Regions from separate parts of the Streptomyces sp. NPDC052064 genome, predicted to be linked through region 2. Evidence: riboswitches for the same ligand, from Rfam matches in the RefSeq annotation. Region 2 holds a riboswitch; each other region holds the start of a gene.
The links. Region 2 has a riboswitch for cyclic di-AMP ahead of ACZ6TU_RS34690 (M23 family metallopeptidase). Riboswitches for the same ligand answer to the same signal wherever they lie in the genome.
Positions count from the first base shown of each region.

Region 1 (7,804 bases), on a different contig from region 2:
CCATACCGGCGTCGCGCAGGGCCCGCGCGATCACCTTGGCCCCGCGATCGTGGCCATCGAGTCCCGGCTTGGCCACCACCACGCGGATCGGACCGGCTGCCACACCCATCACTGCCTCCATGAAGCGACTACATCCATCCGTACCGACAAGTACCGCACACAACGCGCACGCCGTACAGCACGGACACCCCGCCCCGAACCGTCCGGGCAAGTGAACGAACGTTATCTCCAGGATCCCGCAACCGGCAGTTTCGCGGTGCGGACCGAGGGGGAAATCACACGATGGGACAAGCGCAAGGGGAGCCGCGACGAAGTCGCCGTACCGCCGCCCCACCCACCACGCACAGCGGCGGTACGGCACTTCGGCGAAGGCACGCGGGACACGCAGGGCACGCACAGCACGCAGGGCAGACACGGCGCAACAGCGGGGAGCCTCGTCACCTCACGGGACCTCGTCGCACCACCGGCGTCACACGCGCCACAAGCCGCGCTCCGTCCCCGCGGCTCACGCCGCTCACGCAGTCATCGGCCGTCTTCGCCGCTGCTTTCCACGAGGGCGCACGGGGGGCGGCTGTCCTCCCGCGTGCCGACAGGAGGTCGGCCATGAAGGTCACCAGGGCTGCTCTGCCCTTTCTTCCGTTCTGCCAGCGTCTGCTGCCGAGCCGGCTGGCGGGACTCTCCCTGGCACTCCTGAAGGCCACGGCCCTGGAGATCGCGATCCTCGCCGGGCATCTCCTCCTCTATCCGTCCGGCATCACCCAGGAGCGACGCTCCCCTGCCCCGGCACTCCCCTCCTCGGACGGCGCCGCCCAACTGCCCACGGAGGCCAAGCCCCCGGTCGTCCTGCTGCACGGCTTCATCGACAACCGCTCGGTCTTCGTCCTGCTGCGCCGCAGCCTCGCCCAGCACGGCAGGCAGCAGATCGAGTCCCTCAACTACTCGCCACTGACCTGCGACATACGCGCCGCGGCCGAGCTGCTCGGTCGGCACATAGAGGAGGTCTGCGAGCGCACCGGCGCCCCGCAGGTCGACGTCGTCGGGCACAGCCTCGGCGGCCTGATAGCGCGTTACTACGTGCAGCGGCTCGGTGGCGACACGCGCGTGCGGACCCTCGTGACCCTCGGCACGCCGCACTCGGGCACCCGAGTAGTGCCCCTGGCCAACGCGCACCCCATCGTGCGCCAGATGCGCCCCGGCTCACCGGTGCTCGAGGAGCTCACTCGGCCGGCCCCGGGCTGCCGTACGCACTTCGTCAGCTTCTGGAGCGACCTGGACCACGTGATGGATCCGCTGGAGACGGCCTGCATCGACCATCCCGATCTCACGGTTGAGAACGTGCGGGTGACCGGCATCGGTCATCTCGCCCTGCCCGTACACCCCGCCGTCGCCAACGGAATACGGCAGGTTCTCGACACGGCTCGCCCGGGTGAACCGTCCGCCGGCCGCACCGGCGGTCTGACGGTGGCCTGAGACTCGTCATACAGCCGGCACACAACGTCGAAGCACCGATCAATCTCGAACAAACTTCGAACACAGGGCCAAGCCCGTGCCCGCAGTCCGCCAAAACACGGCCGAATGCCCGTTTCCTGCGCGTGCGAAACCTGCCGAAGATTGTCGTGCCCGCGTACCGCCGGGTACAGTCGCCGCACTGCTCTGGCAGCCCCTGTTGTCGAGGCGAAAGAGAAGTTGGTGGACGACCGTCACCCGTCGGGGACCATGACCCCGGCTCCGGCTTCCGACGCCGACTCGGCGCACTACGCGTCGTACGGCACCCAGGAAGCCCAGTACGGCGACTTCACCACGTACGGCGACCACGCCGCCACTGGATTTGACACTACGGGCACCGACGGCGCCGGTTTCGCCGCCACCGGCCACACCACCGCGACCTTCGCCACCGATCCCCTCTTCGGCGACATGCCGGGCAGCGGCCACGACACGGGCAGGTACGACACCGGCCACTGGCCCACCGGCACACACGAGAACCCGCATTACGACGCGTACGCGGCCCAGCACCACGCCTCCTACGACACCGGCGTCTACGACACGACGACCTGGACGACCGGGCAACAGCCGCTCTCGGTCATCCCGCCGCAGGCCACCTCCCCGGACGCCACCGGGCAGTGGGACGCCGGCGCCTGGCTCCAGCCCGACCAGTCCGGCAATCCGGCCGACCAGACCCAGCAGTGGGAATGGGGCACGCAGGCCTTCGACACCGGTGCCTACGACGCCACGCAGTGGAACACCGACGGCGCCGCCACACCGGCCCCCGAGGCGTACGAGCAGCACGGCGAAACCTTCGAGCAGCACGAGACCGCGACGTTCGAGCAGGTCGCCTACGACGAAGCCGCCGGGGCCGCCTACCACGACCCCGCCTCGGACGGCGGCGAGCCGGCCCCCACCGGCGAACTGCCCACCGTCACCCCGCTCCTGGACGACCAGGAAGAGGTCGGCACGCGCGCCGCCTCACGGGCGGCCTCGCGCGCCGGATCCCGTTCCCGCCGCCGTACGCCCCCCAAGCGCTCGGCGCTGCTGACCATCGCGGTGCCCTCGGCGTGTGTGATGGGCGTCGCGGGGATCGCCGCCGCCTCCGTCGGCAGCCTCACCGACGACGGCGCCGTGGAGGCGCAGACGACCGCGGCGGACGCGCAGCCGGTGAAACCGGCCGCCGCCAACAACAAGCTGGACACGCAGCTCCAGAGCCTCGCCGCCGGCGCCGACGACTTCGCCGACCGGGCCAGCCGTACGCAGGAGCGCATCGACCTCAAGGCCCAGCAGGCGGCCGAGCGCAAGCGGGCGGCGGAGGAGGCGGCCCGCAAGGAGAGGCTCCGCCCCAAGTTCGCCCTGCCGGTCGCGCGGCACGGGCTCAGCGCCACCTACGGCCAGTCCGGCATCAACTGGATGTCCCTGCACAGCGGCATCGACTTCCCCGTCTCGTACGGCACGACCGTGATGGCCGCGACCGACGGCACCGTCCGCACCCAGTGGAACAGCGCGTACGGCAACATGCTGATCCTGACCGCGAAGGACGGCACGGAGACGTGGTACTGCCACCTCTCCACCTACACGGTCCCCTCCGGTACGACCGTGAAGGCCGGCGATCCGATCGCGCGCTCCGGAAACTCCGGCAACTCGACGGGCCCGCACCTGCACTTCGAGGTGCGCCCGGCCGGCGGCTCGGCGATCGACCCGCTCCCGTGGCTGCGCAGCCACGGCATCGACCCGACGTAACGTCCGGGCAGCCCCCGCCCGTTCGGCGAACGGGGGCTGGTCTCATACGGCTACAGCTTCTCCACCGGCGCGTACCGCAGCAGCAGCCGCTTCGGCTTGGTGTCCCCGAAGTCGATCGTCGCCTCGGCGTTCGCGCCCGTGCCCTTGACCGCCACGACGGTCCCGAGCCCGAACTGGTCGTGCGTGACCCGGTCCCCGACCGCCAGCCCCACGACCGGCTTCTCGGAGGTCCGGCGCGTGGAAAAACCGGACGCGCCCGACGCCGACGAACGCGAGCGGGACGACGACAGCGAGGCCGCCACCCCGGAGACCGGCCCGGAGGACGCGGGCGCGGTCGCCCCCGTCCGCTTCCACTCCAGGTACGCCGGCGGGATCTCCTCCAGGAACCGTGAGGGCGGGTTGTACGACGGCTGGCCCCAGGCGCTGCGCAGCGTGGACCGCGTCAGATACAGCCGCTCCCGCGCGCGCGTGATGCCGACGTACGCCAGGCGCCGCTCCTCCTCCAGCTCCTTGGTCTGGCCGAGGGCGCGCATGTGCGGGAAGACGCCGTCCTCCATGCCGGTCAGGAAGACGACGGGGAACTCCAGGCCCTTGGCGGTGTGCAGGGTCATCAGCGTGATGACGCCGTCGCCGTCTTCCTCGTCGGGGATCTGGTCGGAGTCGGCGACCAGCGCGACCTGTTCGAGGAAGTCGGACAGCGTGCCCCCCGGGGCGGCAGCCCCTGGTGTCACCGTGTCCTCGCCGCGCTCCTGCTCGAACTCCATGGCGACGGCGGCGAGTTCCTGGAGGTTCTCGATCCGGGTCTCGTCCTGCGGGTCGGTGGAAGCCTGCAGCTCGGCGAGGTACCCGGTGCGTTCCAGGACGGCCTCCAGCACGGTGGCCGGTCCGGCGCCGGACTCGACGATCGTACGGAGGTCCTCCATCAGTGTGTTGAACCGCTTGACGGCGTTCGTGGAGCGCGCGGCCATGCCGTATGCCTCGTCCACGCGCTTCAGTGCCTGCGGGAAGCTGATCTTCTCGCGCTGGGCGAGGGCGTCGATCATCGCCTCGGCGCGGTCGCCGATGCCCCGCTTGGGGACGTTGAGGATCCGGCGCAGCGGCACCGAGTCCTCCGGGTTGGCCAGCACGCGCAGGTAGGCCAGGACGTCCCGGACCTCCTTGCGCTCGTAGAAGCGGACGCCGCCGACGACCTTGTAGGGCAGGCCGACGCGGATGAAGATCTCTTCGAAGACACGGGACTGGGCGTTGGTGCGGTAGAAGACGGCGACGTCACCGGCCTTCGCCTCGCCGGCGTCCGTGAGCCGGTCTATCTCGTCGGCGACGAACTGCGCCTCGTCGTGCTCGGTGTCGGCGACGTAGCCGGTGATCTGGGCGCCCGTGCCCGCGTTGGTCCACAGGTTCTTGGGGCGGCGGGACTCGTTGCGCTCGATGACCGCGTTGGCCGCGCTGAGGATCGTCTGGGTGGAGCGGTAGTTCTGCTCCAGCAGGATCGTCGTCGCGTCCGGGTAGTCCTCCTCGAACTGGAGGATGTTGCGGATGGTCGCGCCGCGGAAGGCGTAGATCGACTGGTCCGCGTCACCCACCACGCACAGCTCGGCGGGCGGGACGTCGTCCGGGCCCGGCGGTACGTCGACGGGGTGCTCAAAGGTGCCGACGAGCTCCCGGACGAGGGCGTACTGGGCGTGGTTGGTGTCCTGGTACTCGTCCACCAGCACATGGCGGAAGCGGCGGCGGTAGTGCTCGGCGACGTCCGGGAAGGCGCGCAGCAGGTTGACCGTCGTCATGATCAGGTCGTCGAAGTCGAGGGCGTTCGCCTCGCGCAGCCGCGACTGGTACATCGCGTAGGCCTGGGCGAGGGTCTTCTCGAAGCCGTCGGAGGCCTGGGCGGCGAAGTCCTCCTCGTCGATCAGCTCGTTCTTCAGGTTGCTGATCTTGGCGCTGAAGGACTTCGGCGGGAAGCGCTTGGGGTCGAGGTCCAGGTCGCGGCAGACCAGGGCCATCAGGCGCTTGGAGTCGGCGGCGTCGTAGATCGAGAAGGAGGACGTGAAGCCGAGCTTCTTGCTCTCGCGCCGCAGGATGCGCACGCACGCGCTGTGGAAGGTCATCACCCACATCGCGTTCGCCCGCGGGCCGACGAGCTGCTCGACGCGCTCCTTCATCTCACCCGCGGCCTTGTTGGTGAAGGTGATCGCGAGGATCTGGCCCGGGTGCGCGCCCCGCTCGGCGAGCAGGTGGGCGATGCGGTGCGTGAGCACGCGGGTCTTGCCGGACCCGGCGCCTGCCACGATGAGCAGCGGGGAACCGGAATGGACGACGGCGGCGCGCTGGTTGTCGTTCAGCCCCTCCAGGAGGGCGGCGGTGTCCACCACCGGGCGCGGGGCGCCGTCGCGGTAGTAGGCGTCCCGGTCCGGGGGCACGTCGAACTTCCCGCCGAACAGATCGTCCGGAACCGGCTCCGGTACGTGATCGTCCTCGGGTGGCGGCGGGGGCTCGTCCGCGGGGCCCCGCTGGGCCTGGAGGTCCGCCAGGAAGCTGTCGTCAAAGAGGCTGCTCATCGCTCTCCGAGTCTAGGGCGCCCCACTGACAGCCCGCCGCCGCCCTGAGAACATCACCGAACGGACCCCCTCGTCACCCTGCATCGCCACATGATCACAGGTTGCTACGGCCGTCACATTCATGGACGACTCGTGACCAACCCCCCGAGATCGATCACTATCGGCGACGCTCTGGGATAAGGTCACGAAAATGTATCGGGCATATCACCCATCAACCTTCACAAGGGCCACACGAGTTGGCTACCGTGCGGGCAGGCCGCACGACCCCCACCGGCGAACGTCGCCGGGCCGCGCGGCCTCCGCCGAGTCCGGTGTGCCGCAGCGGCAGCCGGAGCCGGGGACCCAACCGAGAACTTTGGGGTGAATCGGCCCGCCTCCTTCACGGAGATGGCCGTAGGGCAACCCTTCCGAAGTACCCGCCCGAACCCGACAGCTAACCCGGTAGGCGGAGCATGGAAGGAGTCGCCTCCCTTGGCGTCGCACCGCAAGTCGCGTCCCGCGGGTACGCGCGTCGCAGGCATACGGACCCCCGCCCTCGCAACGGCGGCCCTCACATCCGTGGCCCTGCTGTCCCAGTCGGCCAACGCCGCCCCCGAGGCCGACGACAAGCCGAGTCTCGAGGAAGTCGAGAAGAAGGTCGACGACCTGTACCGCCAGGCCGAGTCGGCGACCGACAAGTACAACTCGGCCAAGGAGAAGACCACCAAGCAGCGCAAGCGCGTCGACACCCTCCTCGACGACGTCGCCAAGCGCACCCAGAAGCTCAACGAGGCCCGGGAGGAACTTGGTTCCTTCGCCGCCGCCCAGTACCGCACCGGCGCCTCCGCCCCGGACACGGCGACGTTCCTGCTCGCGGACACCCCGCAGGACTACTTCGACCAGACCCAGCTGATGGACCGGATGACCGGCCGCCAGAAGGTCGCGGTCGACAACTACGTCACCCAGCAGTCCGAGACGATGAAGAAGCGTCAGGAGGCCACCGAGAGCCTCGAGACGCTCACCGATACGCAGGGCGACCTGAAGACGGCCAAGGCGACCGTCCAGAGGAAGCTCGCCGACGCGCGTGAACTGCTGTCGAAGCTGACCGCCGAGGAGAAGGCGCGGCTCGCGGCGATCGAGAGGGAGAAGCAGCAGGAGGCCGCCCGCAAGGCCGCCGAGCTGGCCCGGCAGCAGGCCGCGCAGCAGAAGGCGCAGGAGGAGGCCGCCCAGCAGCAGCAGAGCGGTTCGTCCTCGTCGTCGGGTTCGTCCTCCTCCTCGACGGCCCCGGCCGACTCCTCGTACGCCACCAAGGCCGAGAAGGCGCTCGCCTTCGCCCGCGCCCAGATCGGCAAGCCGTACGTCTGGGGCGCCGTCGGCCCCGGCTCCTACGACTGCTCCGGCCTCACCCAGGCCGCGTGGAAGGCCGCGGGCGTCACCCTGCCACGCACGACCTACGACCAGGTCAACGCCGGCACCACGGTCTCCCTGGCCGCCGCCCAGCCCGGTGACCTGATCTTCTTCTACGACGACATCACCCACGTCGGCATTTACATCGGCAACGGCATGATGATCCACGCCCCGAAGCCCGGCACCTACGTGCGCGAGGAGTCGATCTACTACGACGGCGAGTCGTCGATCCACAGCGTGGTGCGGCCGGCCTGAGGGCCCGTACGGCACTGAGGGCACGCGCGCGTGAGGGCGCTCGCGCGTTTTTGAGGCGCCCGCGCGCGTGCCCCGCCGGTAACGCGCGCGGCGCCTCCTAGCATCGGCCCCATGTCCGGCCCCTCCCCCTCCACCGCCTGGTGGGCGCAGCGCGCGCCGTCCGCGAGTGCCGCCGTGCTGGCGACCGGCACCCTGGCGGTCGGTCTGGATCTGGCGGGGTACGACGTCCTCTCCCGCGTCGCCCTCGGCCTGGCCTGCGCGGCCTGGCTGATGCTCGCCGCGGACTTCACCCTGCGGCTGCTGCCGGCCGGCGGCAGGTGGCGGGCGTACGCGGGGGTGCCGGGCCTTCTGGACACCGTGGCGACGACCGCCCTCACCAC
Region 1 is NZ_JBVJJE010000001.1:534,407-542,210, forward strand. Features, by position in the region: gene ACZ6TU_RS02480 (cobalamin B12-binding domain-containing protein) at 1-109, opposite strand, end outside; gene ACZ6TU_RS02485 (esterase/lipase family protein) at 604-1,470, shown strand; gene ACZ6TU_RS02490 (M23 family metallopeptidase) at 1,576-3,228, shown strand; gene pcrA (DNA helicase PcrA) at 3,279-5,783, opposite strand; cyclic di-AMP (ydaO/yuaA leader) riboswitch at 6,074-6,246, shown strand; gene ACZ6TU_RS02500 (C40 family peptidase) at 6,255-7,424, shown strand; gene ACZ6TU_RS02505 (SLAC1 family transporter) at 7,536-7,804, shown strand, end outside.
Region 1: it holds a riboswitch for cyclic di-AMP, as region 2 does, so the genes downstream of both, ACZ6TU_RS02500 (C40 family peptidase) here and ACZ6TU_RS34690 (M23 family metallopeptidase) in region 2, are expected to answer to the same signal.

Region 2 (7,804 bases):
CGGCGTCGCGGATGTTGCCGAGGACGCTGCGGCCCACGCCGCCCGGTGTGCGTCCCGCGCCGATGACGGCGACCGAGCCGGGCGCGAGCAGCCGCTGCACGGACCGCGCCTCGGCACGGTGCTCGCGCGCGTACTGCACGGCGAGGGAGCGGTCGGTGGGTTCGAGGTCGAACTCCAGACGGACGACGCCGTCCTCGAAGCTGCGCTTCTGGGTGTACCCGGCGTCCGTGAACACCTTGATCATCTTGTTGTTGGCGGGCAGCACCTCGGCGGCGAAACGGCGGATGCCGCGCTCGCGGGCGACGGCGGCGATGTGTTCGAGGAGAGCGGAGGCGACGCCCCGGCCCTGGTGGGCGTCCTGCACCAGGAAGGCGACCTCGGCCTCGTCGGCAGGTGCGGACGCGGGCGTTCCGTCCGCGCCGATCCGGTCGTAGCGTACGGTGGCGATGAACTCGCCGCCCACCGTGGCCGCGAGTCCCACCCGGTCCACAAAGTCGTGGTGCGTGAAGCGGTGGACGTCCTTGGCGGACAGGCGAGGGTACGGCGCGAAGAAGCGGTAGTACTTCGACTCGTCGGAGACCTGCTCGTAGAAGCTGACCAGGCGCTCGGCGTCATCAACGGTGATGGGCCGGATGCGCGCGGTGCCACCGTCGCGCAGCACCACGTCGGCTTCCCAGTGGGCGGGATACTCGTGCCGGTCCGGCGAGGTCTGCATGGGCCCCAGAGTACGGCTAGCGTCCGACAGCGGCGCGAGGCAGTCTGTGGAGGTCGTCAGTCGGGTCGAGGCCGCGATCCGACGGCACCCCGGGGCGGGACATCAGGACCGCTCCGGCGCAGCTTCACGATATGGGAAACTGGTCTAGACAACCCTGAAAACCGAAGGGCAGCAACACATGGCTGAGCGCCGCGTCAACGTCGGCTGGGCCGAGGGCCTCCACGCCCGCCCCGCCTCCATCTTCGTCCGAGCCGCCACGGCCGCAGGCGTCCCGGTGACGATCGCCAAGGCAGACGGCAACCCCGTCAACGCGGCCTCCATGCTGGCCGTCCTCGGCCTCGGTGCCCAGGGCGGCGAGGAGATCGTCCTCGCCTCCGACGCCGAGGGTGCGGACGCCGCCCTGGACCGGCTGGCGAAGCTGGTCTCGGAGGGTCTCGAGGAACTGCCCGAGACCGTCTGAGCATTCTTTCGCGCCTGATCCGGAGCGCTCTGTTCCGGTGCACCCTGAAGGGCTCGTCCGAATTCATCGGGCGAGCCCTTCGCCATTTCCGGTCGCGGGTCGTTGATTTCCCGTTCTCGGGCAGCAGAAATAATCCCCCGCGAATTACCTGCTCTTTGTATACGGCTCCCGTGTTAATGCCGCAGGCTCGCCGTGTTTACGGGATGTTGCGAGTTCCTCACACGCTCGGCCCGCTCCCCGGCGGAGCCGAAACGCAACCGGTGCGCGGCCGTCGCGCGCTCGGCGTGCAGCGCCGTGACCGCCCGCGCGCGCTCGCTGTCACCGCGCGCCACCGCGTCCACGATCGCGCCGTGCTCGGTCCAGGACTCCACGGGACCGGCCGGCGCGTCGACGGTGTACATCCAGGCGATCTTGTGGCGGAGCTGGGTGAGCATCGAGGTCAGCGCGGGGCTGCCGGAGGCCTGCGCGAGCGTCTCGTGGAACCAGCCGCCCAGGGAGCGCAGGTCGTCGCTGTTGCCCCGGCGAGCGCGCTCCTGGCCGAGCCTGACCAGGCCGCGCAGGACCTTCAGATGGGCCTCGGTGCGGCGCTGGGCGGCGCGGGCGGCGCCGAGCGGCTCCAGCAGCATCCGCATCTCCAGCAGGTCGGCGGCCTCCTGCTCGGTGGGTTCGGCGACGCACGCGCCCGCGTGTCGCCGGGTCACCACGAAGCCCTCGGCCTCCAGGGTGCGCAGGGCCTCCCGGACGGGGACGCGCGAGACACCGTAGCGGCGGGCGAGGAGTTCCTCGGTCAGCCGGCTGCCGCGCTCGTAGACACCCGCGACGATGTCGTCCCGGATGGCCGTGCACACCGAGTGCGCGGGAATACGCATGACCGACCTCCGTTTAATCCCCGTGAAACGTCGACGAGTGACGCGTGTTCCGTGACTCTATTGCAATGAGCCGGAATTTCCGACGGCGGACCGGAATCCATGGATATTTTTTGGACAGTCGGGCGTCACAAACGCCGAAAGCCCCGGCTCGGGGAGCCGGGGCCTCGGGAAGCGGTGTGCTACGCCGTCAGACGCTCACGCCGTGCGAGCGGAGGTAGGCGACGGGGTCGATGTCGGAGCCGTACTCCTGGCTCGTACGGGCCTCGAAGTGCAGGTGCGCGCCGGTGACGTTGCCGGTCGCCCCGGACAGGCCGATCTGCTGGCCGGGGGTGACCTGCTGGCCCACCGAGACGCTGATGGACGACAGGTGGCCGTACTGGGTGTAGGTGCCGTCGTTCATCTTGATGACGATCTGGTTGCCGTAGGAACCGCCCCAGCCGGCCTCGACGACCGTGCCCCTGCCGACCGCGTGGACGGAGGTGCCGCTGGCGGCGTGGAAGTCGACGCCGGTGTGGCTGCCGGAGGACCACAGGCCGCTGCTGGCCTGGTAGCCGGTGGAGACGTACGAGCCGGAGATCGGGGGCACGAAGGTGTTGAGGCGCTTGCGCTCGGCCTCGCGGGCGGCACGCTCCTTGGCCTCGCGGGCCTTCTCGGCTGCCTCCTTGGCCTCCTTGGCCGCCTCGGCGGCCCGCTTGCGGGCGGCCTCCTCGGCCTTCTTCTTGGCGGCGGCCTCCTCGGCCGCCTGCTGCTGAGCGGCGGCCTGGGCGTCGATCTGCTGGGCCACGGTGTCGCCCATGGTGACGACGGGGGTGAGACCGGTCTGCTCGGCGGCGGGTTCGGCGGCGAAGGCCGGGGCGGCCACGGTGCCGATGACGCCGGTGGTGGCGAGGGCCGCGACGCCCGCCGCGCGGGCTGTGCCGCGCTGCATACGGCTGGGACGACGGTGCTTCCCGGTGGCGCGGGTGAACGCCATGGAGTGGCTGGTCCTTTCCTTCCTTCTCGCCTACCGGGTTAGCTGACGGGTTCGGAGCAGGAAGGTCTCCTACGGACCCCCTCGCGGCTCGCGCGGGCGTCCGATTCACCCCAGGGACTGCGTTGGGTCCCCGGCTCCCCTGGCTCGCGCCGTACGGGGACTCGGCGATGACTGTCCGGTGCCGCGGGTGCGGCGCACTGCCTGACGAACAGCCCGGACGAACCTAAGCGGGGCCACTTTCAATTCCCAAACGGATCCCGGTTTTTGTAGCGCATCCCACAGGGCAGACAGGCAACCTCCGCACTAATTCGGGCATAAAGGAGCCCTGGTGCCTTAGAAGACAACCAGGGCCCCTGCGCGCGCGTGCGCCTACTCGGCGGCGACGACCGAGACTTCGCCGATGCCCAGGGCCTCGACCGGGCCCTTGATCTGCGTCGCGTCACCGACGAGGACGGTCACCAGACGGTCCATCGGGAAGGCGCTGACGGCCGCCGCGGTGGCCTCCACGGTGCCGGTCGCGGCGAGCTGCCGGTACAGCGTGGCCTGGTAGTCGTCCGGCAGGTGCTGCTCGACCTGGTCGGCCAGTGTGCTCGCGACGGCCGCCGCCGTCTCGTACTTCAGCGGCGCCACGCCGACCAGGTTCTGCACGGCGACGTCCCGCTCGGCGTCGGTCAGCCCCTCGGCGGCGAGGGTGCGCAGCACCGTCCAGAGGTCCTGGAGGGCGGGGCCGGTGTTGGGCGTGTCCACCGAGCCGCTGATGGCGAGCATCGCGGCACCGGTCCCGTCCGGGGCGGACCTGAGGACCTGGCCGAACGACCGCACCCCGTAGGTGTAGCCCTTCTCCTCGCGCAGCACACGGTCCAGGCGGGAGGTGAGGGTGCCCCCGAGGCAGTACGTGCCGAGCACCTGCGCGGGCCACACACGGTCGTGCCGGTCCGGGCCGATACGGCCGATCAGCAGCTGCGTCTGGACGGCACCGGGGCGGTCCACGATGACGACCCGGCCCGTGTCGTCGGCGGTCACCGGCGGTACCGGGCGCGGCTCGGCCGCGGAGCCGGTCCAGGCGCCCAGCGTGTCGCCGAGCAGGGCGTCGAGGTCGATGCCGGTGAGGTCGCCGACGACCACGGCGGTGGCCGTGGCGGGCCTGACGTGCTTCTCGTAGTAGGCGCGTACGGCCGCGGAGTCGATCGCGGCGACCGTCTCCTCGGTGCCCTGGCGGGGCCGCGACATGCGCGAGCCCGCCGGGAACAGCTCCTTGGAGAGCTCCTTGGCGGCACGGCGGCCGGGGTTGGCCAGCTCGTGCGGGATCTCGTCGAGGCGGTTGCGGACCAGCCGCTCGACCTCGCTGTCCGCGAACGCGGGTGCCCGGAGCGCGTCGGCGATCAGGCCGAGCCCCTTGGCGAGCCGGGAGGCCGGCACCTCCAGGCTGAGCCGGACGCCGGGGTGGTCGGCGTGTGCGTCGAGGGTGGCGCCGGCACGCTCCAGCTCGGCGGCGAAGTCCTCGGCGGAGTGCTTGTCGGTGCCCTCGGAGAAGGCCCGGGCCATGATCGTGGCCACGCCGTCGAGGCCGGCCGGCTCGGCGTCCAGGGGTGCGTCCAGCAGCACCTCCACGGCGACGACCTGCTGGCCGGGGCGGTGGCAGCGCAGCACCGTCAGCCCGTTGCCGAGCGTGCCGCGCTCGGGGGCCGGGAAGGCCCACGGCTTGGCCTCGCCCGCCTGCGGCCGGGGGTGGAAGTCCATCGTGGCGAGCTCGGTCACTTGGCCGCCTCCTCGTTCTCGTTCATGGCCGCGGCTGCGGTGTCCTCGGTGGTGTCGGCGCCGGCCTCGTCGGCGACGGGCTCGTAGACGAGCACCGCGCGGTTGTCGGGCCGCAGGCGGGCCTTGGCGACCTCCTGGACCTCCTCGGCCGTCACCTCGAGCACGCGCTGCACGGCGGTCAGGGCGAGCTGCGGGTCGCCGAAGAGAACGGCGTACCGGCACAGCTCGTCGGCGCGGCCCGCGACCGTGCCGAGCCGGTCCAGCCACTCGCGCTCCAACTGGGCCTGGGCGCGCTCCATCTCCTCGGCCGTGGGGCCCTCCTCGGCGAACCGGGCGAGCTCCTCGTCGATGGCGGACTCGATGACCGGGACCTCCACGTCACCGGAGGTCTTCACGTCCAGCCACCCCAGGGAGGGCGCCCCGGCGAGCCGCAGCAGGCCGAAGCCGGCCGCCACGGCCGTACGGTCGCGCCGTACGAGGCGGTTGTACAGGCGGGAGGACTCGCCGCCGCCGAGGACGGTGAGGGCCAGGTCGGCCGCGTCGCACGCGCGCGTGCCGTCGTGCGGCAGCCGGTAGGCGGCCATCAGGGCGCGCGCCGGGACCTCCTCCTCGACGACCTCGCGCAGCTGCTCGCCGATGATCTCCTGCAGCGTGCCGTCCCGGGGCGCGGGCTTGCCGTCGTGGCCGGGGATGGAGCCGAAGTACTTCTCGATCCAGGCCAGGGTCTGCTCCGGGTCGATGTCGCCGACCACGGAGAGCACGGCGTTGTTCGGCGCGTAGTAAGTGCGGAAGAACGCGCGGGCGTCCTCCAGGGTGGCCGCGTCCAGGTCGGCCATCGAGCCGATCGGGGTGTGGTGGTAGGGGTGGCCCTCCGGGTAGGCGAGGGCGGTCAGCTTCTCGAAGGCGGTGCCGTAGGGAACGTTGTCGTAGCGCTGCCGGCGCTCGTTCTTGACGACGTCCCGCTGGTTCTCCATCGACTCGTCGTCGAGCGCGGCCAGCAGGGAGCCCATGCGGTCGGCCTCCAGCCAGAGGGCGAGCTCCAGCTGGTGGGCGGGCATGGTCTCGAAGTAGTTGGTCCGCTCGAAGCTGGTGGTGCCGTTCAGCGAGCCGCCCGCGCCCTGGACGAGCTCGAAGTGGCCGTTGCCCTTCACCTGGGCGGAACCCTGGAACATCAGGTGCTCGAAAAGGTGAGCCAGGCCGGTACGCCCCTTGACTTCGTGGCGCGAACCGACGTCGTACCAGAGGCACACCGCCGCGACCGGGGTCAGGTGGTCCTCGGAGAGCACCACGCGCAGGCCGTTGGCCAGGCGGTGCTCGGTCGCTGTCAGGCCCCCGGAGCCTGCCTGGGCGGTGGCCGTGTGACCCATGGGCATGTACGTCCCTTCGATCGCGGCGCGGTCGTTCAAACCGCGGTTTTCCTGGCGAGTCCTGCCACTGTATGCAAGTCTGCGGGGCCCTGGTGAAGTTCCCGGGGGGCGTACGCGGAGAGCGAGAGGGGGAAGCGGCCCGGGGCGGTGTGCGGTGGCGACAGCGTGCCCGGCCCGGGGCCCGGGGCCACCGTGTCCGCGCGCGGTGATCCCGGCACACGGAAGGCAGGCCGGAGCCGGGAGGGCGCCGGACGAAAGGCCACGGACAGGCCGGCCCACGGCAGTCCTCCGACGGGGCCCGGCCGCCGCCGCGGCCCGACGAGCGGCGCCCTCGGACCGCCTGCAGACCCCTGCCGGGGAGGCCGTAGACAGGGTCCTGGTCCCGGTTGTCAGTGCGGCGGTCCACAATGGTCGGCGTCAGATCTCGTTCCACGCTTCAGCAAGGAGCCGGCAGCGATGGCCCGCCGCAGCACGAAGACCCCGCCGCCCGACGACTCGTACGAGGAGAGAATCCTCGACATCGACGTCGTCGACGAGATGCAGGGCTCCTTCCTCGAGTACGCGTACTCGGTCATCTACTCCCGCGCCCTGCCCGACGCGCGCGACGGCCTCAAGCCGGTGCACCGCCGCATCGTCTACCAGATGAACGAGATGGGCCTGCGCCCCGAGCGCGGGTACGTCAAGTGCGCCCGCGTCGTCGGCGAGGTGATGGGCAAGCTGCACCCGCACGGCGACGCGTCGATCTACGACGCCCTCGTGCGCATGGCCCAGCCCTTCTCGATGCGCGTCCCCCTGGTCGACGGCCACGGCAACTTCGGCTCGCTGGGCAACGACGACCCGCCGGCCGCCATGCGGTACACCGAGTGCCGGATGGCCGAGGCGACGAGCCTGATGACGGAGTCCATCGAAGAGGACACCGTCGACTTCAACCCCAACTACGACGGCCAGGAGCAGGAGCCGGTGGCGCTGCCGGCCGCCTTCCCGAACCTCCTGGTCAACGGCGCCTCGGGCATCGCGGTCGGTATGGCCACGAACATGCCGCCGCACAACCTGCGCGAGGTCATCGCCGCCGCCCGCCACCTGATCAGGCACCCGAACGCCGATCTCGACGCCCTGATGAAGCACGTCCCGGGCCCGGACCTGCCCACCGGCGGCCGCATCGTCGGCCTGTCCGGCATCCGGGACGCGTACGAGAGCGGCCGCGGCACGTTCAAGATCCGGGCCTCGGTGTCCGTGGAGCCCGTGACGGCCCGCCGCAAGGGTCTCGTGGTCACGGAGCTGCCCTTCACGGTCGGACCGGAGAAGGTGATCGCCAAGATCAAGGATCTGGTGGGCTCGAAGAAACTCCAGGGCATCGCCGACGTCAAGGACCTCACCGACCGCGAGCACGGTCTGCGCCTGGTCATCGAGATCAAGAACGGCTTCGTGCCGGAGGCGGTCCTGGAGCAGCTCTACAAGCTGACGCCGATGGAGGAGTCCTTCGGCATCAACAACGTGGCCCTGGTCGACGGCCAGCCGCTCACGCTGGGCCTGAAGGAGCTGCTGGAGGTCTATCTCGACCACCGCTTCAACGTCGTACGGCGGCGTTCGGAGTTCCGCCGCGGCAAGAAGCGCGACCGGCTGCACCTGGTCGAGGGCCTGCTGACGGCCCTGCTGGACATC
Region 2 is NZ_JBVJJE010000016.1:32,380-40,183, forward strand. Features, by position in the region: gene ACZ6TU_RS34675 (bifunctional acetate--CoA ligase family protein/GNAT family N-acetyltransferase) at 1-715, opposite strand, end outside; gene ACZ6TU_RS34680 (HPr family phosphocarrier protein) at 894-1,175, shown strand; gene ACZ6TU_RS34685 (GntR family transcriptional regulator) at 1,349-2,044, opposite strand; gene ACZ6TU_RS34690 (M23 family metallopeptidase) at 2,232-3,017, opposite strand; cyclic di-AMP (ydaO/yuaA leader) riboswitch at 3,031-3,194, opposite strand; gene ACZ6TU_RS34695 (M16 family metallopeptidase) at 3,387-4,775, opposite strand; gene ACZ6TU_RS34700 (M16 family metallopeptidase) at 4,772-6,148, opposite strand; gene ACZ6TU_RS34705 (DNA gyrase/topoisomerase IV subunit A) at 6,599-7,804, shown strand, end outside.

Region 3 (7,804 bases), on a different contig from region 2:
TCTACGCAACGAATGTGTTGCCGAATCCACGAATGCAACGTAGCTTTTCCATCGCTGGAAACAACGGGTCGAAGGAGAACACGATGCGGAATCATCGCCACCACGGTCGCGATGTGAGAGCGGCGGAACAGACCAAGGTCGAATACGGCGACGGCGTCGGCGCTTCCCGATCCGTCGAGGTGACCGTCCAGCTGCCCGCCGGCTCCCGCATCGCGGCGAATACGGCCGGCGCCGAGTTCCGGGGCATCGGCCGACTGGGCGGCCCCGCGCAGATCAGCACCAGAAAGGGCGACCTCCGCATCGCCGAGGCCGTGCGGGGCACGGTCACGCTGCGCACCGAGCACGGCGAGATCTCGCTCGGCGCGGCCCGCGGAGTCTCCGCCCCCCTGGACGCCGGCACCACGTACGGCCGGACCCACAACACGCTTCGGAACACCGACGGAGCCGCCGACCTGAACCTCCACGCGCCCACCGCCTACGGCGACATCACCGCCCGCAGCCTCTGAGAAGCACGGCCCTTGGCGGTCGGCACAACGTCGTCGCTGCCTGGGCAGCCCCGTCACCGCATCAACCACCCAACCCGTAAGGAGCACACAGCCATGTCCCTCACCGTTGCCGGGCAGGACCGCCCGGAGTTGCAGAAGGCCCTTCAGGAGATCATCGATTCCGGTTTCAGCGGCGTGCAGTTGCGCGTGCACGACGAGCGGGGCGAGTGGGTCGGCAGCGCCGGGGTGCGCAAGCTGGGCGAGAGCGCCAAACCGCCGACCAACGGGCGGTTCCGGATCGGCAGCACCACCAAGGCCTTCACCGCGACCGTGGTGCTGCGACTCGTGGCCGAGGGCAAGATCGGGCTGGACAGCCCAGCGGATGACTACCTGCCCCGGTTCGGGCTGGACCGGCGGATCACGGTACGGATGCTGCTGCAGCACACCAGCGGGCTGTTCAACTACACCGGCGAGTACTACGACGACGGGACGGTCGCGCCGGGGATCCCCTGGCAGGGGCAGGAGTACGTGGACAACCAGTTCCACACCTACCAACCGGAGGAGCTGGTACGGCTGGCGTTGTCCAAGCCGGCGCGCTTCGAGCCGGGGACGGACTGGAGCTACTCCAACACCAACTACGTACTGGCCAAGTTGCTGATCGAGGAGGTCACCGGCCGTTCGTTGGCCGAGGAGCTGCATCGGCTGATTTTGCAGCCACTGGGAATGTCGGGCACCGTGGCGCCGGGCGCCTCGCCGGAGATCCCCGAGCCGCACGCTCACGGCTACTACCGGTACGAGCACGCCGGCCAGTGGAAGGTGGTCGATGTCACCCGCTTCAACGTCTCCTGGATCTCCGCCGCCGGTGACATGATCTCGACCACCGAGGATCTCCACCTGTTCTTCTCCGCGCTGATGAGCGGCAAGCTCCTGCCGGACTCACTGCTTGCCGAGATGCGCACGCCGCATCCCAAGGCCGGCTACGGCCTGGGGTTGTTCGTGGAGGAGACGGACGGCGGCGGCACCATCTTCAACCACAACGGCGGCTTTTTCGGTTGGGGGGCTCTGATGTACAGCACACCCGACGGCGGTACGACCCTGACCGCCTCCCTGACCACCGGGGACGCCGAGCTCGACTTCGCCGCCACGGCCGAGGCGTTCCAGAAGGCGCAGCAGAGGCTCGTCAAGGAGGTGTTCCGCGGCGGGCAGGCCGAGGTCGCTGACAAGACCGAGCCGGCTCAATGAACAGGCAGGACACGAACCGGCTCACGCCGGGCTCACCGAGCTCGACGTGAGCGGATCAGCGGTGGCCGTGGGGCACTTCCAGGTCAGGACCGCCACGCGCATATGGCCTGTCAGATCGTCGAGCCGTTCATCGTCCCGTCCGAGGGGTGGAGAAGACGGCACTCACCAAGCGCGTGACGCCCGAGCACATGGAACTACTGTGTCGCGTCATGACAGTCCTGATCATCGGTGGTAGCGGGTTCCTGGGCGCTGAACTGGTCCGCCGGTCGGCAGCGGCCGGGCACGCGACGGCCGCGACCTTCGCGACCAGGCCCGGCACCACCCCCGGGGTCGCATGGCACGCCCTCGACCTGCGGGACCCCCAGCGCGTCGAAGCAGTCGGGGCTGAGGTCCGCCCGCGCCTCGTCGTCAACGCGACGAGCAGCGAATCCGACTGGGCGGTCACCGCCGAGGGCCCTGTCCGCATGGCGATGGCTGCGGTGAAGTACGGCTGCCGCCTGGTCCATGTATCCAGCGACGCAGTGTTCTCCGGCGCACGCGTCCACTACGACGAGGACTGCCCGCCCGATCCTGTCACCCCCTACGGCGCGGCCAAGGCCGCAGCGGAGACAGGGGTTCGCCTCGTACACCCGGATGCCGTTGTCGCTCGCACCTCGCTGATCATCGGCGACCGGCAGTCCGTGCACGTACGCATGGTGCACGACCTCGTGGCCGGTACCCGAAACGGCGTCCTGTTCACCGACGACGTCCGCTGTCCCGTCCATGTGGCCGACCTGGCCGCCGCCCTGCTGGAACTCGCGGGCTGCGACGCACACGGCGTACACCATCTGGCAGGGTCCGACGCCGTGAGCCGCCACGAGCTCGGAACCCTTGTAGCCAGGCGCGACGGGCTCGACGTCTCCCGGCTGCCCGTGGGCCTGCGGGCCGAAAGCGCGCTCCCCGGGGCCCTCGACGTCCGCCTCGACAGCCGCGCCACCCAGCGCAAGCTGCACACCACGTTGCGCGGCGCCCGCCAGTTCCTCGCGGTGGGAGCTTGAGCGCGAAGCGGCGCGCTCACCAGGGCGGCCACGACGGGCCCGCACCCGCCGACGGCGAGAAGGGGACGTGTCGGGGGGTGTCCGCCCGCAGCGGTTGGCGCGTCAGCGGACAGTCAGTCGGTACTCGACCCCATCGCGCCGTTCCGAGGACGGACACCCCCCGGCGCGGCCCCGACCCACCACCACCGCGAAGGCGCTACGCGCACCCCACCGCACCCGCGCAGGCCGCCGCAGGCACCCGCACGGCACCCGCGCAGGCCGCCGCAGGCGCCCGCACCGCACCCCCGCAGGCCGCCGCAGGCACCCGCACCCGTCCCCCTACGCCACCGAAGCGATCCGCATCCTGATGTCCTCCGGCGACAGAGCCCCCTTGGCCGTCACGTGATCCCCCGACGACTCCCCACGCAGCCGCCGTCCGATCCACGGCACCAGAAACTCCCGCGCCCAGTGCACATTGTCCCGCCGAACCTCAAGCGGCCCCCGCGCCGGCAGCGGTGGCCACGGTTGCTCCGGGTCGGCCGGAACCTCCAGCCCGAGCACCTGCCCCGCACGGAGCGCCACCCGCGTGTGCCCCTCGGGCGACAGGTGCAGCCGGTCGGCGTCCCATGCCCTGCGGTCCTGGACACTGCGCAGGGACCACAGGTCGAGCACCGGGCAGCCGTACCGGTCGGCGATGGCCCGGACATGCCCGTTGTACGTCGCGATCTTGCCCCGCAGGTGCTTGAGCACGGGCATCCCACGGGTGTCGAACCCGGTCGTCACCATCACCGTGCCGGCCACGGCGGTGAGCCGCACAAGGGCCCGCTCGAAACGCTCGGCCACCTCGTCCGGGTCGGTACCGGGCCGGAGGATGTCGTTGCCCCCGGCGCAGAACGAGACGAGGTCCGGGGCCATTTCGGCGGCCCGCGGAACCTGGTCCGCCACGATCTGGTCGAGGAGCTTCCCGCGCACGGCGAGGTTGGTGTACTGGAAGTCGCCTTCGGGCCGGCGGTCGGCGAGCAGGACGGCGAACCGGTCGGCCCAGCCGACGAACGCCCCGTCGGGGCCGGGATCACCGACGCCCTCGGTGAAGCTGTCCCCCACCGCCACGTACGACCCGATCACTGCTCTGCTGTCACTCTTCGAATCGTCTGCCACAGCCGCTCATGATTCACCCTCCAATGTGACCTACGCGACCGTAGGCAGGGGTTGACGGGCGGTGAGATAAGCCACTCCCAAAGTGTTCGCCAACTCCGGAATACGTCACCCGTCAGCGATGTTGGGGAGTCAGTCGCCATACCCGGAAGCCCGTGATCCGGAAGTGGCTCCACACGGTCCGGAAGGCGAAGTGCCCGCCGGTGTACGGCCGCGGGTCTGCGTAGTCGAAGACGAGGCGCCCGTTGTTCCACCACCTGACCGTCGAGCCGTCGGAGACGATCCGGACCCGATTGGGCTCGTTGGGGACCAGCAGCGGCTCGGTGTAGTCGTAGATCAAGGGCCGGACGCCGGGCTCGCCGACGTACCGCCGCAGCCGGGTCGTGGTGTTGTAGTTGGCGCCGTAACCGGAGTAGTACGTCGTCAGGTGGTCGTACTCCTCCAGCGCCCCACCCCGCGGCGTGGCGAAGAGGTCGCCCGGGGAGCGCACGTCGGTCGCGTTCCAGAAGTTGTTGAGATCCGAGACCCGGTCGTTGACCCCGCCCTCGGAGACAGGCGTGGCGGTGTACTCGAGGACGTAAGGGCCTTCGAGCCGCCGCCTGAACCACACGGTCGCCCCGCTCGGCACGTCGATCTCCAGAACGCCGCGAGAGGCGGTGACGGTGCCGCCGCCCTGGAGTTCGGTCGCCCACTGGGCGAGGCCGTGGCAGAAGTCGTCGTGGGCGACGAGGCGGCGGTGCCGGGGCGCGGCGTACGCGGCGCCCGTCGGAACGAGGGCCGTCAGGGCGGCTCCGGCGGACAGGGCTGCGAACGCTCTGCGAGTGGTCGGCACGGGACACGTCTCCTTGGGGGATCCGCCTGGAAGGCTCTAGAAAGCGCTTGCGCTCCGGACGGGATCACTGTCTCCCAACTGCCGCCCGCTGTCGATCCCTTGGGATGACCGGAAGGTGCGCACACACCGAAGGCCGGACCCGGGGATCGGGGTCCGGCCAACGGTCGCGTGTCAGGCAGGTGGTCGTGCGGTCGGTCAGCCGACGGAGATGCCGTGCGAGCGCAGGTAGGCGACCGGGTCCACGTCCGAGCCGTAGTCCGGCGTGGTGCGGATCTCGAAGTGCAGGTGCGGTCCGGTCACGTTGCCGGTGGCACCGGAGAGGCCGATCTGCTGTCCGGCGCTCACGGTCTGGCCGGCCGAGACGGAGAGCGAGGACAGGTGGGCGTACTGCGCGTAGTTGCCGTCGTTCAGCTTGATGACGACCTGGTTGCCGTACGCGCCGCCCCAGCCCGCGGAGACGACCGTGCCCGCGCCGACGGCCTTGAGCGAGGTGCCGGTCGGGACGACGAAGTCGACACCGGTGTGGTAGCCGCTGGACCACATGCTGCCGGACATGCGGTACGGGGTGCCGACGGTGGCGCCGTCCACCGGGAGGCTGTAGCCGCTGGAGGTCGCGGCGGCCGGCTTGGCGGCAGCCGGCTTCGAGGACGACCCGGAGGCGGACGACTTCGAAGCCGAGGACTTGGAAGCCGAGGGCTTCGACGGCTTGAGGGCCGAGGACTTCGACGAGGACGGGGACGAAGACTTGGACTCGCCCGCCGCCTTCTTGCCGATCGACAGCTTCAGGCCCGGGTGGATCAGCGACGGGTCGTCGCCGACGGCGTCCCGGTTGTCCGAGTAGAGCTTCTTCCAGCCGCCGCTGACGTTCTGATCGTCGGCGATCTTCGCGAGATAGTCACCGGCCTGCACGGTGTACGTGCGGGCGCCCGTGGCCTTCTCGGCGGCCTCCTTCTCGGCGACCGGAGCGGACTGGACGGCCTTTTCCGGAGCCGACTGCGGGGTGGCGGCGTGGGCACCGGCGGCCCCCATGAGCGGAAGGGCGAGAGCCGCCCCGCCGGTTCCGGCGACGGCGATGGAGCGGGTGAAACGCTGGGTCTTCGGGCGGCGGTGCTTACCCTTCGCGGGCATGGCGAATTCCTCTCCGTCGCCTGCGAGGTGAGCTGTCGGGTGCGGGCTGGAGATGCCCGGCCGCGCCGAGGCGCGGCTTAACCCCAAGCCGTTCCGGGAACCGGAACAGGCGTCTTACCTGTGGGTCCCCCGCTCCTGCCGTACGTCGGGTCAGTGTGTGGGGCTCCGGGCGGCGGCAGGATTAGGCGTCCGTCCGGATTGGTGTGGAACGTAAGCGACCAAGACGCAAAGGGACAAGCTTGCGGTTGCCTGTGACAGCGTTTTTCTTGACGCATCGGCACATTTTCCGTCACGGAGCGTGGATTTCCGATCTCCCGCTTTCCTCAATGCCCCTGAACAGCACCAAAATTACGTGCACATGGCAACAACACATCGTCACGAATATGACGATGCTCACGCACCCCGACCTCGTTTCCTTTACGATCGGGGCACGTTATGTCGAAATAACCAAAGCGCTCCCTATTCGGGCAGAACGGCTACTTACGCTTAAGCCGGACGACGGTGGCGTCCAGATCTCCGCGCAGGCCGACCCGCAGCCCGTGATGGAGCAGCACGGCACCCCGGTGAACTTCGCCCGTTTCGAGGCATTCGTACGATGCCGTGGGGTCGAGGCCCCGCAGCCGGAGCGCCGGAACGGGCTCGCCGTAGCGCTGCGCCTGGAGCCAGGCGAGGACGACAACCTCGTCGCCGAGGGCGTACTGCACGGCGCTCAGGCCGCCCTCCGGCGGACGCAGCCGGTACAGGTCGCCGCGCTGCACCACAGGCCGGATCTCCTTGTAGAGCTCCACCCAGTCCCGCGCCTCGGCGAGCTCCGCCTCCGTCCACTTCGTGAGGTCGCCACCGACCCCGAGCACCCCGGCCATGGCACTGACGAACCGGAACCGCAGGGAACTGGCCCGCTGGTTGAGCATGGCGTTCGGACTGTCGGTGACCCAGGCGGCCATGACCCGTGCCGGATGGATCTGACTGAAGCCGTACTGGATGGCGAGCCGGTCGAGCGGGTCGGTGTTGTCCGAGGTCCACACCTGGTCCGTGCGGCTCAGCGCGCCGAGATCGATCCGGCCGCCGCCGCCCGAGCAGGACTCGAAGGCCACCCCGGGATGGGCGACCCGCAGCCGGTCCAGCAGGGCGTACAGGCCGTGGACGTGGTCGACCCACAGCCGCTGCGGGTAGGGGTCGTCCGGCCAGCCGGCGTCGGTGAAGCAGCGGTTGAAGTCCCACTTGACGTAGTCGATCGGGGCGCTGGAGAGGAGACCGTCGAGCCGCTCCCAGAGGTACTCCTGGACATCCTCGCGAGCCAGGTTCAGTACGAGCTGATTGCGGAACTCTGTACGCTTTCGTCCCGGTTGATACTGCACCCATTCCGGATGCGCGCGGTACAGGTCGCTGTCCGGGTTGACCATCTCCGGCTCGACCCAGATCCCGAACCGCATGCCGAGGCCGTGCACGTGGTCGGCGAGCGGCTTGAGGCCGCCCGGGAAGCGGTCGGGGTTCGGGGTCCAGTCGCCGAGCCCGGCCCGGTCGCTGGTGCGCGCCCCGAACCAGCCGTCGTCGACCACGAACAGCTCGACGCCCATGGCGGCGGCCCGCTCGGCGAGCGCCCGCTGCTGCTCCTCCGAGATGTCGAACTCGGTGGCCTCCCAGGAGTTGAACAGCACCGGCCGGTCCTGGTCGGCGTCCGGGATCACGTACGCCCGCTGGTAGGCGTGCCAGGCGCGGCTCGCCCCGCCGAAGCCACCGTCGCTCCAGAGCCCGGCGAAGACGGGGGTCGTGTACGACTCCCCCGTGCCGAGCATCAGCAGGCCCGAGTCGTCGTACCCCGCCCCGCCGGTGATCTGCACGCGCGCGTCCGGGAGTTGGGCCACGGCGATCCGCCAGGACCCGGACCAGCCCAGGGCGCAACCGTAGACCTCCCCGCTCTCCTCGGTCGCGTCGGTGTCGAGCGC
Region 3 is NZ_JBVJJE010000006.1:336,194-343,997, forward strand. Features, by position in the region: gene ACZ6TU_RS18660 (DUF4097 family beta strand repeat-containing protein) at 84-506, shown strand; gene ACZ6TU_RS18665 (serine hydrolase domain-containing protein) at 600-1,727, shown strand; gene ACZ6TU_RS18670 (SDR family oxidoreductase) at 1,937-2,764, shown strand; gene ACZ6TU_RS18675 (SGNH/GDSL hydrolase family protein) at 3,083-3,868, opposite strand; gene ACZ6TU_RS18680 (DUF6250 domain-containing protein) at 4,014-4,730, opposite strand; gene ACZ6TU_RS18685 (M23 family metallopeptidase) at 4,926-5,858, opposite strand; cyclic di-AMP (ydaO/yuaA leader) riboswitch at 5,863-6,017, opposite strand; gene ACZ6TU_RS18690 (alpha-galactosidase) at 6,335-7,804, opposite strand, start outside.
Region 3: it holds a riboswitch for cyclic di-AMP, as region 2 does, so the genes downstream of both, ACZ6TU_RS18685 (M23 family metallopeptidase) here and ACZ6TU_RS34690 (M23 family metallopeptidase) in region 2, are expected to answer to the same signal.

Region 4 (7,804 bases), on a different contig from region 2:
CCCCGAACCCGTAGGGGTCGTAGGGGAAAGACGCGCTACCCGGCCCGGTGCACCACCGCGTCGGACAGCTCCACCAGAGCCGTCTTCGCGGCGCACTCGGGCAGCGGCGCCAGCGCCGAGCGGGCGTCCTGGGCGTAGCGGATCGTGTCCTGCCGGGCCTGTTCCAGGGCCGGGTGGGCCCGCAGCAGGCGCAGGGCCTCGGCGTGCCGGTCGTCGTCGGTGAGGTCGGACTCGAGCAGCTCGCACAGGGCGATGTCGTCCGCGAGCCCGAGCCGGGCGGCCCGCTCGCGCAGCCGCAGCACCGGCAGCGTGGGGATGCCCTCGCGCAGGTCGGTGCCGGGCGTCTTGCCGGACTCATGGGAGTCGGAGGCGATGTCCAGGACGTCGTCCGCGAGCTGGAAGGCGACGCCGAGCCGCTCGCCGTACTGGGTCAGCACGTCCACGACCGTCTCGTCGGCGCCGGACATCATCGCGCCGAACCGGCACGACACCGCGACCAGCGAGCCGGTCTTGCCGCCCAGCACGTCCAGGTAGTGCTCGACGGGGTCGCGGCCGTCCTGCGGTCCGGCCGTCTCCAGGATCTGCCCGGTCACCAGCCGTTCGAACGCCTCGGCCTGCACCCGTACCGCCTCCGGGCCGAGGTCGGCCAGGATGTGCGAGGCGCGGGCGAAGAGGAAGTCGCCGGTGAGGACCGCGACGGAGTTGCCCCAGCGGGCGTTCGCGCTCGCCACCCCGCGCCGCACGGTGGCCTCGTCCATCACGTCGTCGTGGTACAGCGTGGCGAGGTGGGTCAGCTCCACGACGACGGCCGACGGCACGATCCCGGGTGCGTACCGGTCGCCGAACTGGGCGGAGAGCATCACGAGCAGCGGACGGAACCGCTTGCCGCCGGCCCGGACCAGGTGCTGGGCGGCCTCCGTGATGAAGGGCACCTCACTCTTGGTGGCCTCGAGCAAGCCTTCCTCGACAGCCGCCATTCCGGCCTGGACATCGGCTTCCAGAGCCTGGTCCCGCACGCTCAGCCCGAACGGCCCGACGTCGGTCACGAGGGGTCTCCTGTCTGCTGTGTCTGCCGGTGATTACGCGGTTTGTCGATAGGTCGCTGCTATCACTCGAGTCAGCGTATCCGGTCACGTTTCGATCACCACCAGCGCCCATGGTTACAGGCCGGGTGGTATCCGATCACGACCGCAATGTTTTCGATCAGCTCATAAGAACAGACATTTATCGACTTACCAGGAGGTAGTGAGCTATACACGATTTGCCGTATTGAGTAAGCGAATTCCCCTTGGTGAACATTGCCCCATGGACTCGTGATCAGTGAGTTGAATCACGTTTTCCCCTGTGTCGCCCCACTCCGACACCAGCCCGTACCTCCTTCCGCCGAACGCCAGTTGAGTCTTGGCTCCCGCAAAGGATCAACTGCCCCATACACCCCTGACCAAGGTCAACCGGCGCGATATGTGACTCCGGTGCTTGTTCCCGACATGTGCTCTCGCATACGTTCCGGGCCTGTCCGGCGGACGCCGAATCCTGCCACCGCCCGGACTTCCCACACGAACCGACTCACTCACGCAGGGCAGGAGCGGGGGACCCAGGTAAGTCGCCGGTCCGCGCAGCGGAACGGCTCGGGGTGAAGCCGCCCACGGCACACAGCGCCGTGGGCGGCCGGGCACCTCCCGGCCCGAACCCGACAGCTCACCTCGCAGGCGCCGGAGAGGAATATCGCCATGGCCCGAGGTAAGCACCGTCGCCCCAGAACCAGCCGGCTCACCCGTCGTGTCGTAGCCGTCGGCACCGGCGGAGCGGCACTCACCCTCCCGCTCCTCGGCGCGACGCACGCCAGCGCCGCCCAGCCGAGCCAGAGCGCACCCGCCGCCGCACAGTCCGTGCCGCAGGCGGCCCAGCCCGCCAAGTCCCTCACGTACACCGTGACCAAGGGCGACACGCTCTACCGCATCGCGGACAAGTACGACGTGTCGGGCGGCTGGAAACAGCTCTACAAGGACAACCGCGCCGCCGTCGGCCACGACCCGAAGCTGATCCACCCGGGTCTGAAGCTGAAGGTGAAGTCGGCCAAGGCGAACGCCGTGAAGAAGACGGCGGCCAAGTCGTCCGCCCCCGCCAAGCCGGCCGCCAAGCCCGCCGGGGGAGTCGCCGAGGCCACCCAGGCCTCCGCGAAGACCTATCCCGACAACCTCGACGGCTGGATCCGCGAGTCGCTGGACATCATGGCGCAGAAGGGGATCCCGGGGTCGTACGACGGCATCTACCGCAACATCATGCGTGAGTCGTCGGGCAACCCGCTGGCGATCAACAACTGGGACTCCAACGCCGCCAAGGGCACCCCGTCCAAGGGTCTGCTCCAGGTCATCGACCCGACCTTCGCCGCCTACCACGTGCCCGGCACCTCCTTCGACCCGTACGACCCGGTCGCCAACATCACGGCGGCCTGCAACTACGCGGCGGCCCGCTACGGCTCGATCGACAACGTCAACGGCCCGTACTGATCCGTCCCGCCCAGCAGTCGCTCGAGGACGACGGCGATGCCGTCGTCCTCGTTCGACAGGGTGATCTCGTCGGCCACGGCCTTGAGTTCGGGATGGGCGTTGGCCATGGCGACGCCGTGGGCGGCCCAGTCGAACATCGGGATGTCGTTGGGCATGTCGCCGAAGGCCATGGTGTCCGCCGGCCGCAGTCCCAGGTGCTCGGCGGCCAGCGCCAGGCCGGTGGCCTTGGTGATGCCGCACGGCTGGAGCTCGACCGTGCCGGGCCCCGACATCGTCACCGTCGCCAGCGAGCCGACCACCGAGCGGGCCGTCGCCGCCAACTCGTCGTCCGTCAGGTGGGGATGGCGCAGCAGCACCTTGCTGATGGGCTCGCCCCACAGGTCGTCGCGCCGGTCGACCCGTACGGCGGGCAGGGTCGGGTGCGGCATGAGATAGCCCGGCTCGATGAGCGTGACCCCCTCGACCCCGTCCTGGTCGACCGCGGCGTACACCTGCCCCACCTCGGCCTCGATCTTGCCGAGGGCCGTCTCGGCCAGCTCCCGGTCCAGGGTGACGGACCACAGCAGCCGGTCCGCGCCGGCGTCGTACACCTGCGCGCCCTGCCCGCACACCGCGAGCCCCGTACAGCCGAGGTCGTCCAGGAGCGGTCGCACTCTCGGCGCCGGCCGGCCCGTCACCACGAGGTGCTGGGCACCGGCGTCCGTCACCCGCGTGAGCGCGGCGAGGGACCGGTCGGACAGGGTGTCGTCGCCGCGCAGCAGCGTCCCGTCCAGATCGGTGGCGATGAGTGAATATGCGATGGGTGCGGCCATGATCAGAGAATACGGACAGCGCGCCCTTTCGTTTCATCGCGCGGCGGACGCCGATTGCCCGGTTGAAGGCCTCTGCACCAGTTGGCAACAACATGGTCCGCTACCTACCGTCGAGACCGTCTCGGGCGGTACCTTCCAAGTGTCCAGGGGGGACTTGATCGGGGGGTCGGGTTGAACAGTGGGCGCATACGCGTGGCTGGGCCCGGGGAGCTCGGCGAGAGGGAGAGGGAACGCTGGCGCGCGCTGCGCGCGGCGTCACAGACACCGCGCAACCCCTTCATGGAACCGGAGTTCACCGAAGCCGTCGGCCTGGTGAGGCCGCAGGCGCGGGTCGCGGTGGTGTACGAGGGGCTGGAGCCGGCCGGTTTCCTGCCCCATGAGCGGGGCCCGTTGGGGCAGGGCCGGGCGATCGGGCTCGGCGTCTCGGACGCGCAGGGCGCGATCCTGCGGCCCGGTCTGGATCTGGACACGGGTGAACTGCTGCGGGCCTGCTCGCTGTCGAGCTTCGCCTTCGACAACCTGGAGGCCGAGCAGCGGCTGTTCGTCCGGTACGCGGCCGAGGAGCACGCCACCTACGTCATCGACGTGGAGAAGGGCTACGAGACGTACGAGTCGGTGCTGCGCGCGCAGTCGCCGAAGTTCCTGAAGACCACCTTGGCCAAGGAGCGCAGACTGGGCCAGCAGGTCGGCGCGCTGCGGTTCGTGTTCGACGAGCGCGAACCTGCCGCGCTGCGCACGCTCATGGAGTGGAAGTCGGCGCAGTACCGCAGGACGGGCCGCCGGGACCGGTTCGCCCGGGAGTGGATCACCCGGCTCGTGGGTCGGCTGGCCCAGACCCGGGCGCCGGAATGCAGTGGCACGCTGTCCGTGCTGTACGCCGGGCACCGGCCGCTGGCCGCGCACTTCGGGCTGCGCTCGGCGTCGGTCCTGGCCTGCTGGTTCCCGGCCTACGACCCGGAGTTCGCGAAGTACTCGCCGGGTCTGGTGCTGCATCTGCGCATGGCCGAGGCGGCGGCCGCCGAGGGCATCGGCATGCTCGATCTGGGTCGGGGCGCTGCCGAGTACAAGGAAGCGCTGAAGACGGGCGAACTGCCCGTGTACGAGGGTGCGGTGACGCGTCCGGGGGCGGGCGCGGCGCTGCACTGGCTGAGCCGCGAGCCGGCACGCCGCGCGCACAGCTTCGTCCGCGGCAGGCCACGGCTCGCGTCGCTGGCCGCGCGGACCCTGAAGGGCGCGGCTCGGCTGCGCCGTACCTGACGACGAGGGGGGAGGGCGCATGGCCCGTTCGGCACGTGCGCAGGAGGAGATACGGCGGTTCCTGGACATCGGCGCGGTGCAGGTCGCCGAGCTGGACCTCGACGGTGACGAGGCGGTGCTCAGACCGGGTCCGGGAAGTCCGCCGGTGACGCACGGCGAGGTGTTCGTGCTGGTCAGGCAGGGTGGGCGGCCCGTGGGCACGCTGCTCGCGCGGGTGCCGGAGGGGGCCGACGCGAAGGCCGTGCTCGCGGCGCGGGCACGAGCGGAGTGTGCGCCTCCGCAGGCCGGCGCACCCGGGGAAGCTCGTGAACCCCGGGAAGCACGTGAAGCCGGTGAGGCCGGGGAGCCGCCGTACACGAGTGTCGTCATCGCCACCCGGGAGCGCGCCGGGCAGCTGGCGCGGGCGCTGGACTCGTTGCTGGCACAGGACCATCCGCGGTTCGAGATCGTCGTCGTGGACAACGCTCCCGTGACGAGCGAGACGCGGGTGCTGGTCGAGCGGAAGTACGCCGAGCGCGTGCGGTACGTCTGCGAGCGGGTGCCCGGCCTCGCGGTCGCGCACAACACGGGACTCGCGGCCGTGCGCGGCGAGGTGGTCGCCTTCACGGACGACGACGTGGTCGCCGATCCGCGCTGGCTGACCGAGCTGACCGCGCCCTTCGCCGCCGACCCCGGACTCGGGTGCAGCACCGGGCTGATCCTGCCCGCGCGGCTGACCACCCCGGCCCAGGTGCTGCTGGAGAGCCACGGCGGCTTCGCGAAAGGCTTCACTCCAAGGACGTACGACCCGGCGCGTCCCCCGGTCGACGAGCCGCTGTTCCCGTTCACGGCGGGGCGGTTCGGCTCCGGTGCCAACATGGCCTTCCGGACGGCCGCCCTGCGTTCCGTCGGCGGTTTCGATCCGGCCACCGGTGCCGGCACGGCCGCCCGGGGTGGCGACGACCTCTACGGTTTCGTCCGCGTCCTCGCCCAGGGCCACCGGCTGCGCTATACGCCGTACGCACTGGTGTGGCACCACCACCGGGAGACCTGGCGGGACCTGGAGACCCAGGCGTACGGCTACGGCGCCGGACTCACCGCCTATCTCACCGCCGTGCTCGTGAACCGCCCCGCGCTGCTGCCGGCGTTCCTCACGAGGCTGCCCCGGGGGCTCGCCCACGCCCGCACCCTGACCGCCGTGCGCGAGACGGAGGGCGGCGGGGCGCCGGGCGACCACGACGTGCGGACGCATCCGTGGCCGCGGCGGCTGTCGCGGTTGCAGCGCAGGGGGATGTTGTACGGGCCTGTCGGCTATCTGCGCGCGCGGCGGGCGCTGCGCGGCGCGACCACCAGTCGAGGGAAGACCGCTCAGGGGGCGAGATGAGGACGTCGACGAGTGCGCACGGTGAGGGGCGGGGGGACGACAGAGGCCGGGCGGAGCGGGAGCGGGGCGCGAAGGACGGTGAGGGGCCGATAGCCCCCTCGGCCGTCGCCGGCACGATCCCCGTCTTCCTCTACCACTCCGTGATGGACGACCCGCCCGGCTGGATCGCCGAGTTCACGGTCACACCGCGGCAGTTCGCGGCGCATCTCGACGCTGTGGTCGACAGCGGCCGGACGCCCGTCACCATCAGTACGATCGCCGACCACCTGGCCGGACGGGCGCCCCTGCCGCCCCGGCCCGTGCTGCTCACCTTCGACGACGGCTTCGCCGATCTGCCCGGCCCCACCGCCGAGGCGCTGGCCGAGCGGGCGTTGCCCGCCACCGCCTATCTCACCACCGGGGCCATCGCCCCGGGCGGCCGCAGTCTGCTGCCGCCCGCGCCGATGATGTCCCTGGACCGGGCGACGGAGCTGGAACGTTACGGCATGGAGATCGGCAGCCACACGGTCACGCACGCGCAGCTCGACACCCTGTCCGGCAAGGACCTGGCCCACGAACTGCGCTCGTCGAAGGCCGTGCTGGAGGACGCCCTCGGGCACGAGGTCCGCCATCTCGCCTATCCGCACGGCTACAACAGCCCGCGCGTGCGGGCGATGTCGGCCCGGGCCGGCTATGAGACGGCGACCGCCGTACGGCACGCGCTCAGCTCCGACCGCGACGAGCGCTATCGCATCGCCCGGCTCATCGTCCGGCGTACCCACACCGTCGCCGACGTCGAGGGCTGGCTGGCGGGTGCGGGGGCCCGGGTCGCGCCGTACCGGGACGGGCCGAAGACGATCGCGTGGCGGTGGTACCGGCGGGCCCGCGCGGTGGTGCACGGGCCCGAGTTCGCGGGCTGATCCCGGGCTGCTTCGGTGGCGGGGCGTCGGGTTACTCGAGCGGCTGGTTGAAGTACGGGTCGGCGACCGCCTTGCGCAGGCTGTCCCAGGCCGCGTCGTTCGCCAGGGCCAGGTCGCAGTGCGGTCCGGGGTCGCGGTAGTTCCACTGGAGGGCGGCCTTGACGCCCTCCAGGCCCTTCAGCACACCGGGCACCTGCGCGTACCACTCGGCCTGCCGCTGCGGGCGGGCCGAGTCCGCGGCGGTGCCGAACTCGGAGAGCATCAGCGGCTTGTCGTCGGAGATGTTCTCGCGGATCCAGTCGTGCACCGCGTGCTGCGTCTGCGCGAAGCTGAGCCAGCCCGTTTTGTGGCAGCGGTAGTAGTTGTACTGGTTGTAGCCGATCCAGTCGACGTACTCGTCGCCGGGATACATCCGCTTCATCTCGTCGGCGTGGTCGAGGTAGCCGGTGGTGATCCACGTCCACACCACGTTGTCGACGCCCAGTTCGCGGAACCGGTCGTGGATGTGCCGGTACGCCTTCACGTACTCGGCGGGGGTGCCGTTGTCCGGGGTGCGGGTGTCCATCTCCAGGTCGAAGGAGAGGAACACCTTCTTGCCGTAGTCCTTGACGCGCTTGGCCTGGACGTCGATGACGGTCCTGTCCAGCTCGCCGGAGGCGATCTGCTTCCAGGTCGGCTGCTGCTTCTTCGTGCCGCCCCACCACTTGCTCTCCCAGGACAGCAGCAGCAGATGGTCCTCGCCGACGCGCTGTTCCTCCGGGGTGAGCAGCCGGCCCTCCCGACGAGTGCCCTCGGGCAGGGACATGTCGTGGTACGTGTACACGATGTCGAGCTCGCGGCCCACGCGTTTCTCGTAGGCGCGCACCTTATCCGGCAGATTGTCCCGCTCGTGCGGCACGAACGCCCCGAACCAGGCGCCGCAGGGCGGTTCCAGGAGCGCCGTGGGGCGGCAGTCCGCCTTGG
Region 4 is NZ_JBVJJE010000001.1:736,907-744,710, forward strand. Features, by position in the region: gene ACZ6TU_RS03515 (polyprenyl synthetase family protein) at 36-1,046, opposite strand; cyclic di-AMP (ydaO/yuaA leader) riboswitch at 1,550-1,727, shown strand; gene ACZ6TU_RS03520 (transglycosylase SLT domain-containing protein) at 1,731-2,510, shown strand; gene ACZ6TU_RS03525 (HAD family hydrolase) at 2,474-3,322, opposite strand; gene ACZ6TU_RS03530 (GNAT family N-acetyltransferase) at 3,509-4,579, shown strand; gene ACZ6TU_RS03535 (glycosyltransferase) at 4,599-5,942, shown strand; gene ACZ6TU_RS03540 (polysaccharide deacetylase family protein) at 6,086-6,841, shown strand; gene ACZ6TU_RS03545 (glycosyl hydrolase) at 6,873-7,804, opposite strand, start outside.
Region 4: it holds a riboswitch for cyclic di-AMP, as region 2 does, so the genes downstream of both, ACZ6TU_RS03520 (transglycosylase SLT domain-containing protein) here and ACZ6TU_RS34690 (M23 family metallopeptidase) in region 2, are expected to answer to the same signal.